DNA from 2 places in the Tissierella sp. MB52-C2 genome. Region 2 is predicted to be linked to the other one. Evidence: predicted binding sites of a transcription regulator. Region 2 holds the regulator's gene; the other holds the start of a gene.
What was found. The regulator HrcA, encoded in region 2, represses chaperone genes, less so after heat shock. The targets are predictions, from matches to a motif close to ATTAGCACTCNATANTATNGAGTGCTAAT.
Positions count from the first base shown of each region.

Region 1: a site for HrcA is predicted at 5,489-5,517, ahead of htpG (molecular chaperone HtpG). Genes of this name have one in related genera too.

Region 1 covers NZ_CP133261.1:235,348-242,226, reverse strand. The annotation lists gene RBU61_RS01140 (adenosylcobalamin-dependent ribonucleoside-diphosphate reductase) at 1-1,778, opposite strand, end outside; gene RBU61_RS01135 (DUF445 family protein) at 2,037-3,503, opposite strand; gene htpG (molecular chaperone HtpG) at 3,576-5,453, opposite strand; gene RBU61_RS01125 (GTP pyrophosphokinase family protein) at 5,586-6,332, opposite strand; gene RBU61_RS01120 (HAMP domain-containing sensor histidine kinase) at 6,396-6,879, opposite strand, start outside.
Region 2 covers NZ_CP133261.1:2,227,013-2,233,891, forward strand. The annotation lists gene prmA (50S ribosomal protein L11 methyltransferase) at 1-532, opposite strand, end outside; gene dnaJ (molecular chaperone DnaJ) at 625-1,743, opposite strand; gene dnaK (molecular chaperone DnaK) at 1,829-3,640, opposite strand; gene grpE (nucleotide exchange factor GrpE) at 3,664-4,188, opposite strand; gene hrcA (heat-inducible transcriptional repressor HrcA) at 4,213-5,265, opposite strand; gene hemW (radical SAM family heme chaperone HemW) at 5,396-6,532, opposite strand; gene lepA (translation elongation factor 4) at 6,581-6,879, opposite strand, start outside.

The DNA of each region.
Region 1 (6,879 bases), 1.9 Mb from region 2:
TCTATTCTGTCCTTATAATTTAAGTTTGAAGTAGTTATAAAAAATTCTGGTAAATCTTCTTCTTTAGATATATTGTTCCTATCCATATATTCCTTAACTATCGGTGTAAAAACTTTATAATAAGTGTCTTCATGGTGTAAAGATTCAGACTTTCTTGTATAGGACACTTGAAATATTGGCTCTACTCCATTACTACATCCTATTAATGTAGATATACTGCCTGTAGGTGGTATAGTTAATAACTGGCTATTTCTTAGTCCATATTCCCTGATCAATTCTAAGACTTCCTCTGTTGCATTTTCTAAAAGGAATGATGAACTAAGGATTGCCTCTCTGTTATATCTTGGAAATGTTCCATATTCCTTAGCCATTAAAGCTGATTGTCTTAAAGCTTCGTTAATCATAGTATGGCCTATTTTGTGAATCAAATCAATAGATTCTTTCCCTCCATATTTAATTCCTAGCTTAATAAACATATCTGCTAAGCCCATGATTCCAAGACCAATTTGTCTTAACTCCCTAGACATTTCTCTTTGTTGTTCCAATGGATGCAGCTCCATATTCTCATCTAATACTTCGTTTAAATAAATTACTCCATCCCTTACCATTTGACCAAATTTTTCGTATTCAAAATATGCATATTTTGTAAAAGGATTCTTTACAAATTCAGATAAGTTAATAGAGGATAGGTTACAACTTCCAAATGCGGGTAATGTCTCCTCAGCACAAGGGTTGACTCCTGCAAATTCAAACTCTTTATCTTCACTCATTAAATGCCATGAATTAATCCTATTTTGAAATAATACTCCAGGTTCTGCCATATTCCAATTGTTCCTAGATAACTTTTCAAATAATTCTCTAGCATTGACTTTTCTACTTATCTCTTCTCCCGTAGCCTCAACTTTAAAGTATAAATTATATTCTTCATCGTTTTTTACTGCATTCATAAATTCATTATCTATATTAACAGAAATATTGGCATAATTCACCTTAGATAAATCATTTTTAACATCAATAAAATCCTCTATATCAGGATGATTACAGTCCATATTTAGCATCAATGCTCCACGTCTGCCTCTCATACCAATTAATCCTGTAACCATGGAAAATAAATCCATGAAGGAAACTGCCCCTGTTGTAGTATTAGCAGCATTATTTACTTTAGAACCCTTTGGTCTTAATTTAGAAATAGTAAGTCCTACTCCCCCACCATAGGAATAAGTTCTTGCAAGGTATTTTGCAGTATCAAATATGGATTCAATATTATCTTCAACCTTTGGCATTACGTAACAATTTGATAAGGTAATTTTCCTTCCAAGTTTGTCTAATCCTCTACCAGCTAAAATACGTCCTGCTGGCATGAATTTCTTATCCTTTATAGCTTTTTTTATGGCGTTGTTTCCACCACTTACTCTAGTTAAAAAACTATCGAAATTCTCATTTTCATAGCGATATTTCTTTTCATATATATCTCTTTGAAGATCAGACATAATCCATCCTTGTTCCCTTAATTTCGTTCTTTCTTCTCTATATATTATATATAATTTTGCCACATCTGGACGTGATTTCATAAGTTCAATTTCTACAAAGTCTTGGATCTTTTCTATATTTACTATTTCTAATTCACTAAATTCTAAAAAAGCCTTGTGGGCAATTTCTTTGGCTAAATTTTCATCAATACTCGATTCAGTTTCTCCCATGGCTTTTTTAATAGCATTAACAATCTTATCTTCTTCAAATATAACTATATTACCATTTCGTTTTTCTACTTGTAACATATTTTTCCCCCTCCATTTAGTTAAGAATGAATAGTGAATAGTTGAGAACCTATATACATAAAGGCTTCTAACTATTCACTAGATAAACAAACTAAGCGATGTACACAAAATTGAAAACCACAATTTTGGTACCCTGCTTATATTAGTTATTCACTATTCACTATTTTCGAACTATATATGGTATATCTTATTCATTCATATACAACATATACCCAATTTATCAAATATTAGCTTAAAAATCAAAGATATTAAATTATCTTAATACAACATTTGAAGAAGGGGGGTTAATATGCCCATGATTCCACCAAGTAAAGCTCCTAACCATGTAATAGCCTTTAACTCTTTATTGGCAATATCTAAAATCAGCTTTTCTGTAAAGTTCACATCAAAACTTTGTATTTTATCCTCAACAATCTTTGATATATTAAAGAATTCAATTATTTTTGGCAATTGATTTATGGCAAACTTATCAAATATATTCCGTAAAGAATTGTATATTCTTAAAATACTATCTTCATCTATCTTTCCTACCATAGATGATATGGATTTGTTTAAAAACTCCTCCACAATATTTGCTATAAATAAATCTATACTTTTCTCAAGCTCTTCGCTTTCCAATACTTTATCTATATTTTTAGTTAAGTAATCTATTATAGCTTCCTTGTTTTCTGATTCAGAATTTCTTAATTTTTCTCCTAAGATATTTAATAATACATTGTAATTATCTTCATTGGCAATATATCCAATTAATATACATGATATTTTTTCAAATCCTTCTTCTCCAATGCCATCTAATATCTTTGGACTTATTTCTGAAACTTTTGATTCTAATAGCTTATCTAATAGAGATTTAATAAGCATTACAATATCCCTATTTGTATCTTCACTATTGATGTATTTTTCAATCATATGAAATATCTTTTCAGTTATCATATCAGGGCTTACAAATGCCATAATTACCTTACTCATATTTTTGAGCACTAATTCAGATATGGAATTTTTAAGTTTTTGTTGTATAGCAGGATCCTTAAAGCTGTTTTTTATAATATTTCCTATTTCATCTTTATTTTCATCAATATAATTATTTATGGAAGATAATATTTCTTCCGGCAATATTTCAGATAACTTCCTTTCATCACCTGATAAAGCATCTAATTTTGATTTTATTAACTCTATTATTCCTACTTTTAATTCATGAGATTTTGATAACTCTAATAAAAAATCTCTTAATTTTTCATCTAATAATCTATAAATATCTTCACAATTCATATTATTTACTTTTTCGGCAATAGACTTTGATATTAAACTTTTAAATTCATCTTTTCTAATTTGTTTTATAATTAAATCCCTTGTCTTTTCTTCTATTCTCCTTACAAATTTATTGTAATTATTGTCTAGTGTATTTTCTAAAAATACTTTTATAGATTGGTGATTTTCCTTTAATCTTTCCATATTATTATATATCCAAGACTTAATCGTATTATCTATTTCCTTATTAGAAAGAGCTTCTATTATTGTATCAGGTGACAATAGATAAACACCTACAGTCTCACCAATACTCTTAGCTATTCTATCTTTTTCTTTAGGTATTAGTCCTGGAGTAAAGGGAACTTTTATACCAAATATTTTCTTTTCATAGTGGGGCCTAAATAACATTTTTATGGCAAGCCAGTTTGTAAAATATCCTATGATGGCTCCAACTATGACAGGTATTATTAATTTCATGTTTTTCTCCTTTCGAAAACAAGAAAGTGGTTTTAGTTTACTGGCAAAGTATACTTAAACCACCTCTTTATATTACATAAGTTTACATATATTGTTAGTAAATTCTACAGGATCTTCAATAGGTAATCCCTCTATTAACAGTGCTTGATTATATAATAGATTAGTATATAATTTTAACTTTTCTTTATCATTTTCATAGGCAGATTTCAATGTCTCAAATACAGGGTGATTTACATTGATTTCTAATATTTTATCTGCTTTTATATTAGGATTGTCTGGCATCATATTTAAAACCTTTTCCATCTCTATGGAAAGATCTCCTTCTGTAGATAAACAAACTGGATGATTTTTTAGTCTTTTTGATGGTTTGATTTCATTTATTTTATTTAATAAGGTTTCTTTCATAAATCCAAATAAGTCCTTATTCTCTTCTATTTCCTTTTCATTATCTTTATCATTTTCATCAATTTCTATGCCTAAGTCTCCTGATGATACTGATTTAAATTCTTTTTCCTTATAACTCATCAATACCTTAATTGCAAATTCATCTATATCATCTGTAAAGTATAGGATTTCGTAGTCCTTATCCTTTACAACTTCAGTCTGTGGTAATTTATCTATCCTGTCAACTGACTCTCCAACCGCATAATAGATATACTTTTGTTCCTCTGGCATTCTACTTATATATTCATCTAATGTAACCATTTTCTTTTCCTTAGATGAATAGAATAAAAGTAAGTCTTGTAGAACTTCCTTATTCATACCAAAATCACTATAAACTCCAAACTTCAACTGCTTTCCAAAGCTTTCAAAGAATTTTTCATATTCTTCTCTATTATTCTTTAATACTATATTTAACTCGTCTTTTATTTTATCTTCAATCTTCTTAGCAATTAGTTTTAGCTGTCTATCATGCTGTAATATTTCCCTAGATATATTAAGAGATAGATCTTCTGAATCGACTACTCCCTTTACAAAACTAAAATAATCTGGTAAAAGATCAGCACATTTTTCCATTATAAGGACTCCATTAGAATATAATTCTAACCCTTTTTCATATTCCTTAGTATAAAAATCATAAGGTGCTTCCTGTGGTATAAATAATATGGCATTATATCTTAGAGTTCCATCTACACTTAAATGGATAGATTTCATTGGTTTATCAAAGCCAAAATGTTTTTCCATGTAAAAGTTTTCATAGTCTTCTTCTTTTAACTCATTTTTATTCTTTCTCCAAATAGGAACCATACTATTGATTATTTGTTCTTCTTTATATTCTTCGTATTCGTCTTCTGAACCTTCTTTTAATTTACTCTTTGTTATATCTAATTTAATTGGGTATCTAATGAAATCAGAATATTTTTTTATGATTCCTCTAAGTCTATATTCTTCTAAAAACTCATCATATTTTTCATCTTCTGTGTTTTCTTTTATGTTAAGTATTATATCTGTTCCTACTATGTCCTTTGTCGCTCTGTCTATGGTATATCCCTCTGCTCCTTCTGACTCCCACTTATATGCTTCTTCAGATCCAAAGGTTTTACTTACGACTGTTACCTTGTCTGCTACCATAAATGCAGAATAAAATCCAACACCAAATTGACCGATTATATCATATCCATCTTTTAATTGATTTTCATTTTTAAATGCAAAGCTTCCGCTATTGGCTATTACTCCAAGATGTTCTTCCAACTCTTCTTTAGACATTCCTATTCCTGTATCTGATATGGTTAAGGTTCTATTATCCTTATCTGCAACTATTTTGATATAATAATCATCTTTGTTGAAGGATATATTTTCATCTGTTAATGCCTTATAATAAATTTTATCTATGGCATCAGATGAGTTAGAAATTAATTCTCTTAAAAATATTTCCTTATGAGTATAGATTGAGTTGACCATAAGATCTAATAAACGTTTAGATTCTGCCCTAAATTCTCTCTTTTCCATAGTATCTTCCCTTTCTTAATTCTTATTTTAAATAAATTAGCACTCGCACCACTAGAGTGCTAATAAGAAAAATGTACCATATTTATTTTTCTATGTCAAGAATTTACATACTTTTCTTTTATATTCATAAAATTATGCCTCCAATTCTTCCTCTAAATTTAAAAGACTATCAGAAAGATAGAAACTGGTGTCCTTTACAAAAATATTTATCAAATTTTCCTCTGAACTATTGGAGTCCTTTATCTTTATAACCTCTTTACTGAGATTTTCCATTCTTCTATCTAACTGAGACACTGTAATTGCGGCTTCCCTTAACTCATCCTTTAACCTTTGAGGAACGTCACTATTATATTTATAATAAATTTTATGCTCTAAGCTTGCCCAGAAATCCATACCCATTGTTCGAATCTGAACTTCTACACAAACATCTTCAATCCTATCTGACATAAATACTGGTACTTGTAAAACCAAGTGGAGGCTTTGATACCCATTAGGCTTAGGATTTTTTATATAGTCCCTATACTTTATCACCTTCAAGTCCTTCTGTTTCTTTAACATTTCACTTATTTTATATATATCCGATACGAATGAACAAACTATCCGAATTCCAGCTATATCCTTAATATTCTCTTTTATTGAAGGAAAAGAAATCTCTAAATCTTTTCTATTTAATTTTTCTAAAATACTTTCAGGACTTTTAATTCTAGATTTCACATGCTCAATAGGATTATAGTCATGAATGTATTTGAATTCCTCATTTAAAATATTGATTTTTGTCTTTACTTCCTCAAGCCCAAACTTATAGGACATTAAAAATCTCTTTAACTCTTTTTCCATCATCTTTAATTGATTCATATTTACTGCTGCTTTTATTTCCATCTTAAACACACCTCTTCTGTCTATTTAAATTTGATTGTATATTCTTTAACGCTTTATTCTTATTCAATTTGGTAATCTGATAACAATATCTGTTCCTTTTTCTAAGCGACTTTTCACATCAATTCTCCCTTCGCACAAATCCACAATACGTTTCACAAGGGAAAGCCCTAGACCATTACCTTCTGAAGAACGTGAGGAGTCCCCTTGATAAAATTTTTCAAATACATGATGTCTAGTATCATCATTCATTCCTATACCATTATCAGAAATCTTGACCTTAACATAGCTTCCCTCATTACGGCATTTTACTGTAATTTCTCCGCCCTTATGGCTGAATTTAATTGCATTTCCTAACAAATTTAACCAAACATGAGACAACATTTCTTCATTTCCATAATACCCAATTGAGTCCAACTCAACACTAAAACTAATATCCTTCCTCTCCCACTCCATCTGTAATAGTAATATACAGTTCCTAAGCTGCTCGTCCAATGAAAACAACTTTTTGTCTGTAACTATTTCTTGATTCTCAAGTTTTGTTAAAAGC
Region 2 (6,879 bases):
ATACTATATCTCCTGATTTTACATATTCTTCTAAAGCCTCAGTACACATCATAGTAGTTTCATGGGTTCCCGTACCAAAAGCCATTCCTGGGTCTAATTCAATTAATATATCTTCTTCTTCCAATGTGCATTCTTCCCAAGAAGGTTTAATTACTATTTTCTTACCTATTCTAAGGGGTTTATAATACTTTTTCCAAGAGTCTGCAAAATCTTCATCGTTTATAACAGATATATTGATTTCATTCGATGCTAAGGCTATGACAGGATTGTCTTCCATTCTAATTCTTATTTCTTCGATTATTTCCTTTACATTTTCTTGTTCTGAGAAATAGGCTTTAATAAATATATCATCTGATTCTATGTTGATTAAGTTTGGATCCACAAAATCCCAATTTTCCTTATACTTAGATAGTTCAAGAATATCCCGTGGATCTTCTATGGCAAGTCCTGTAGCCCCTGCATCATACAAGATACTTGATATTAAATCTTCTAATTCGGCAGTAGTTCTTATTTTAACTTCCGTCCAGTTCATAAATACACATCCTTTTTAGTTTAAAATAATTATACCCTAACCATCATGTAACAATCTTTATGATTTTAAAAACAATCACCATATAGTGATTGTTAGTTAAAGGCATCTTTTACCTTATCAAAAAAACCTTTTTTATGTTCTTTAATATGTTCTCCAGTTTCTTTTGCAAAATCCCTTAATAATTCTTTTTGTTTTTCTGATAGTTTAGTAGGAACAGATACTTCTACAGTAAAGAGTAAGTCTCCTCTTCCATGGCCTCTAAGATATGGAACTCCCATGTTTTTAAGTCTATATTCAGTTCCTGTCTGAGTTCCTTCTGGAATAGTATATTTTGTTATACCTTCTAATGTTGGTACTTCTATTTCTGCTCCTAAAGCCGCTTCTGTAAATGTAATAGGCATAGTGAAGTATATATTGTTTCCAACACGATTAAATATAGGGTCTTCAGCTACATTTATATATATATATAAATCTCCGCTAGGTCCACCTTTATCTCCAGATTCGCCTTCTCCCCTCATGGATATAATAGACTCATTATCTACACCTGCTGGAATTTTAATCTTAATCTTTTTACTTTTTATTTCTTTTCCAGAACCATTACAGCTGTTACATTTTTCTTTAATGATTTCTCCTGTTCCATTACATCTATCACAAGTTGAAGTTCTTACAAATTGTCCAAGGGGAGTTTGTTGAGCATATCTAACTTCTCCTCTACCATTACAGGTCTTACAAGTCTCTTTTGCTGTACCTGGTTTTGCTCCTGTTCCACTACAAGTACTGCAATTTTCTGTTCTTCTAATTTGTATTTCCTTTTCTGTTCCAAATATTGCTTCTTTAAACTCTAGATTTAAGTCATATCTTAAATCATTACCTTTAGTTGGTCCATTTCGCCTAGACCCTCTACTAAATCCACCACCAAACATATCAAATATATCTTCAAAAATATCACCAAATCCACCAAAGCCTTCACCATATCCTCCTGCTTGAGGATCTACTCCTGCGTGTCCGAATCTATCATATCTAGATCTTTTCTCTGGATCACTTAATATCTCGTAAGCTTGATTTGCTTCTTTAAATTTTGCTTCTGCTTCTTCATTGTCTGGATTTAAATCTGGATGATACTTTTTCGCTAAGGTTCTATAGGCTCTCTTGATTTCATCTTCTGATGCATCTTTCCCTATACCTAAGATTTCATAGTAATCCCTCATCATTTCACCAACCTTTAAATTTCCTCATACAATTATATCAAATATATGAGCTAAATCAAATGATTTAGCTCATATATTTATCTATTTTTTATTCTTCATCTACTACTTCGTAATCTGCATCTACTACATCATCATTTGAGTCTTGATTACCTTCTGGATTAGCTCCAGTGTTTTCATACATCTTTTGGGATATAGAATAGAATACTTCAGTTAATTCTTCAGTTTTTTGTTTGATTTCATCGTAGTTGTCTCCTTCTAGTGCTTTCTTAAGCTCTTCTAATTTGGATTCAACTTTTTCTTTTTCATCTGCCCCGATTTTTCCTTCTACTTCCTTTAAAGTTTTTTCAGTTTGATAAACTAAATTATCTCCATTATTTCTTATTTCAATAGTTTCTTTTCTATTTTTGTCTTCTTCTGCAAATTGTTCTGCCTCTCTTACTTTCTTTTCTATTTCATCATCTGAAAGCTTAGTTGAAGCAGTTATAGTTATTCTTTGCTCTTTTCCTGTACCTAAGTCTTTTGCACTTACATTTACAATACCGTTAGCATCTATATCAAAAGTTACTTCTATTTGTGGAACTCCTCTTTGTGCTGGTGGTAATCCAGTTAATTGGAATCTTCCTAAAGTAGTATTGTCACTTGCCATTTGACGTTCACCTTGTAAAACGTGAATATCTACTGATGTTTGATTATCTGCTGCTGTAGTAAACGTTTGGCTCTTTTTAGTTGGTATAGTTGTATTTCTCTCAATTAATCTAGTAGTTACTCCACCTAATGTTTCAATACCTAAGGAAAGAGGGGTAACGTCTAATAAAAGTATATCCTTAACTTCTCCAGCAAGAACTCCACCTTGTATTGCTGCACCTAAAGCAACACATTCATCTGGGTTAATATCCTTTTGAGGTTCTCTGCCGATTAACTTTTTAACTGCATCTTGAACAGCTGGAATTCTAGTTGACCCACCAACTAAAAGTACTTTTTCTATATCAGAAGCTTGTAAACCTGAATCTTTTAATGCTTCCTTAACAGGCTCTAATGTTTTATCAACTAGGTTAGAAGTTAATTCATTGAATTTTGCCCTTGTAATGTCCATATTTAAGTGTAATGGACCTGATTGAGTAGCAGTAATAAATGGAAGATTTATATTTGTTGACATAGTTGAAGATAATTCTTTTTTAGCTTTTTCTGCAGCTTCTTTTAATCTTTGTAGACTCATTTTATCTTGTTTTAAATCTATTCCATTTTCTTTCTTGAATTGATCTGCTATATAGTTTACTATGGTTTCGTCAAAGTCATCTCCACCTAGATTATTATTTCCACGAGTAGCTAATACTTCAAATACTCCATCTCCAAGTTCTAGTATAGATACGTCAAAAGTACCTCCGCCTAAGTCGAATACCATAATCTTATGTTGTCCTTGCTCTTTATCCATTCCATAAGCAAGAGCTGCTGCTGTTGGCTCATTTATAATTCTTTTTACTTCTAATCCTGCTATCTTTCCAGCATCTTTTGTAGCCTGTCTTTGGCTATCTGTAAAGTATGCTGGTACTGTAATTACTGCTTCAGTTACAGTTTCACCTAAGTAACTTTCCACGTCTGCTTTGATTTTTTGTAAAATCATAGCTGATATTTCTTCTGGTGAATAATCTTTACTATCTATATTTACTTTAAAATCTGAACCCATTTTTCTTTTTATTGAAGCTATTGTTCTATCAGGATTTGTTATGGCTTGTCTTTTTGCAGTTTCACCAACAAGTCTTTCTCCATCCTTTGTAAATGCTACTATAGATGGTGTTGTTCTATTTCCCTCTATATTAGCTATTATAGTAGGCTCTCCACCTTCCATTACAGCTACGCATGAATTTGTAGTACCTAAGTCAATTCCAATTATTTTTCCCATATAAAATTCCTCCTAAACAAATGTTATTTTGCAACTTTAACCATGGACGGTCTAATGACTTTATCCTTTAACATATACCCACTTTGCAATACTTCAGATATTTTTCCTTCATCATACTCTGTATTTTCTTCCATAAATACTGCATGATGAAAGTTAGGATCAAAATCTTCTCCTAAGCATTTCATTTCTTCTACACCATTGTCCTTAAAGGTTTTCATCAGTTGTTGATATATCATTTCTATACCTTTATAAAAACCATTTTCTTTATCTTCTTCTGATTCCATTGCCCTCTGGAAATTATCTATTATAGGCAATAAGCTACTTACAAATGACTCTAGAGCATAGGCTATTGTGCTTTCTTTATCCTTTTCAGCTCTTTTTCTAAAATTAACAAAATCAGCTTGAAGTCTTAATAATTTATTATTTAATTCTTCTATTTCTTTTTCCTTTGATTGTAAAGTTTCATCTAATTCTTCATTAGACTCATTAGAAATAGCTTCTTCTGTTAAATCATCTTCCTCTTTAGTTTTTTCATTTTCTTTTTTCATTCCATCACCTCTTAAATATTATAGTTACCTTGAGATATGTTTGCCCATAACCATATCTATAATTTCTGTAATATTTACAGAAAATAACTGCAATATATTTATTAAATTCAAATAATCCATCCTTGTAGGGCCTATAATTCCTATTTTCCCTAGGGTTTTATCTCCTAGTTTATAAGTTGTTGTAATTAAACTACAATCCTTTATAGAATCATAAATATTTTCATTTCCAATTATTATTTCTATATCCTGGGATACAGGGTTATTTAACAAAAGATCTAAAACTAAATCCTTATCTTCTATAAAGGATATAAATGATTTAGCTTTTTCTAAATCCTTATATTCTGGAAAATTTAATATCTTAGTTATGCCATCTGAATATAAATCTACATTGTCTATATCCTCCATAGATTGGTTTATAATAGGTATAATTTTATCTATAGTGGCCTTATATTCATATATTTCCCTCATTATGCCATCAGATAATTCTTCACCAATTTCATCTATGGATAACCCCTTTAATCTATGGTTTAGATAATTAGATATGGTATTAACTTGTTCTTCTGGTATTGCTTTGTTTAATCTAAAAATAGAATTTTTAACTGCCCCAGTATCACTTATTAAAACCATCAACAATTGCATCTCATCAATTGGTATTAGCTGAATATGTTTTATTTTAGCTCCATTCAGACTAGGAGATATGGCAAGAGCTGTATAGCTAGTTATGGCTGATAATACCTTAGCAGAATTTTGCAATAGTTGTTCTATTTCCCTTGATTCACTAATTAATATTTTTTTTATCTGGTTTTTCTTTCCTAAATCTATATTGTACTTTTTATTTTTTAAGATTTCATCTACATATAATCTATAAGCTTTATCAGATGGAACTCTTCCTGATGAAGAATAAGGTTTATTTAAATATCCTAATTCTTCTAAGTCAGACATTTCATTTCTTATGGTGGCAGAACTTACTCCTAAATCATATTGTTTAGTTATTGTCCTTGATCCTATAGGTTCTGCACTCAATATATAAGAGTTGATAATGGCATAAAGAATTCTAAGCTTTCTATTATCTAGCATACTTTATCACCTCAGTATTTTAAATACTAGATCGTTTATTAGCACTCTATCTTATTGAGTGCTAATGCTTACGATTTAAAGTTACCACTACTAATAAATTTTGTCAATAGTTTTTGATAAAAATATTTAATTATTTTAAAAAATCTATTTCTACTAAGTTAGATAAATCTAAGCCTTTCTTTGTTAATTTAATATAATCTTTTTCATTTACTATTAAATTATTATCTACATGCTTACTTATTATATCCCCATATAGATTTTCTATTTTCCTTTTAAATCTTCTTTCAAATTCTAATTTATCAATTCCTTTTATCTTTCTTAATCCCAATATACAAAATTCCTCTATTTCTGTTTCCTGATCTATTATTTCTTCTCCGTATATTGGGAGAACTTTCTCGTTTAGTTTTTTTATGTAATTATTTATATTAGATGTATTAAAAAATCTTTTACTTTCCATATAAGAATGACTATTTAATCCTAATCCTAGATACGAATTTACATCCCAATACACTAGATTATGTTTGCATTCATAACCTGGCAAACAATAATTGGAAATTTCATAATGATTATATCCATGATTTATAAGATATTCAGTAATCTTATGATACATTTCCCTTTCTGTATCTTCATCAGGCAGCGTTAATTTTCCTTCATTATATAAATCATAAAGTTTTGTATTTTCTTCTAATATAAGTCCATAATATGATATATGTTTCACTCCAACTTGAACTACCTTATATAAAGAATCTATTACATTTTCAATAGTTTGGTTTGGAAGACCAAATATTAAATCTACATTAATATTTTCTATACCTACTTCTTCTAATAATTTATAACTTTTATAAAAATCTTCTGCCTTATGAATTCTCCCTATGGACTTTAATAAATTATTATCTAAAGTTTGTACTCCCATGCTGACTCTATTTATTCCACTTTCTTTATAAAGTCTTACTTTTTCTTTACTTAATGTTCCTGGATTTACTTCTATGGTGGTTTCCATTAGACCAGTAGTATTAAAATTTTTATATATAAACTTGAGTATTTCATAAATATATTTTCCGTCTATAGATGATGGAGTTCCGCCTCCTATAAATATGGTTTTTATAGTATAATTTTTTAGTTTTTCTCTATATAGTTCTAGCTCAATTAGGACACTATTTATATAATCATGGATTTTATCATTTTCATAAGCAAAGGATGTAAAATCACAGTAATAACATTTACTTATACAGAAGGGTATATGAATATATAAGGATATTTCTTTCATTTTTTCCTCCTAAAATTAATTTAGGAACGGCTAAAACCGTTCCATAGATTATTTTTCATCATATTTTAGAACAGTTAAAAATGCTTCCTGTGGAACTTCAACTGAACCAATTTGTCTCATACGTTTCTTACCTTCTTTTTGCTTCTCAAGTAGTTTCTTCTTCCTTGATATATCTCCACCATAACATTTAGCAAGTACGTCTTTTCTAAGGGCTCTTATGGTTTCTCTAGCTATTATTTTAGATCCTATTGTTGCTTGAATAGGTACTGCAAACTGATGTCTTGGTATAACATCTACTAATCGTTCTGCTATATTTCTTCCTCTTTCATATGCCTTTTCTTCGTGAA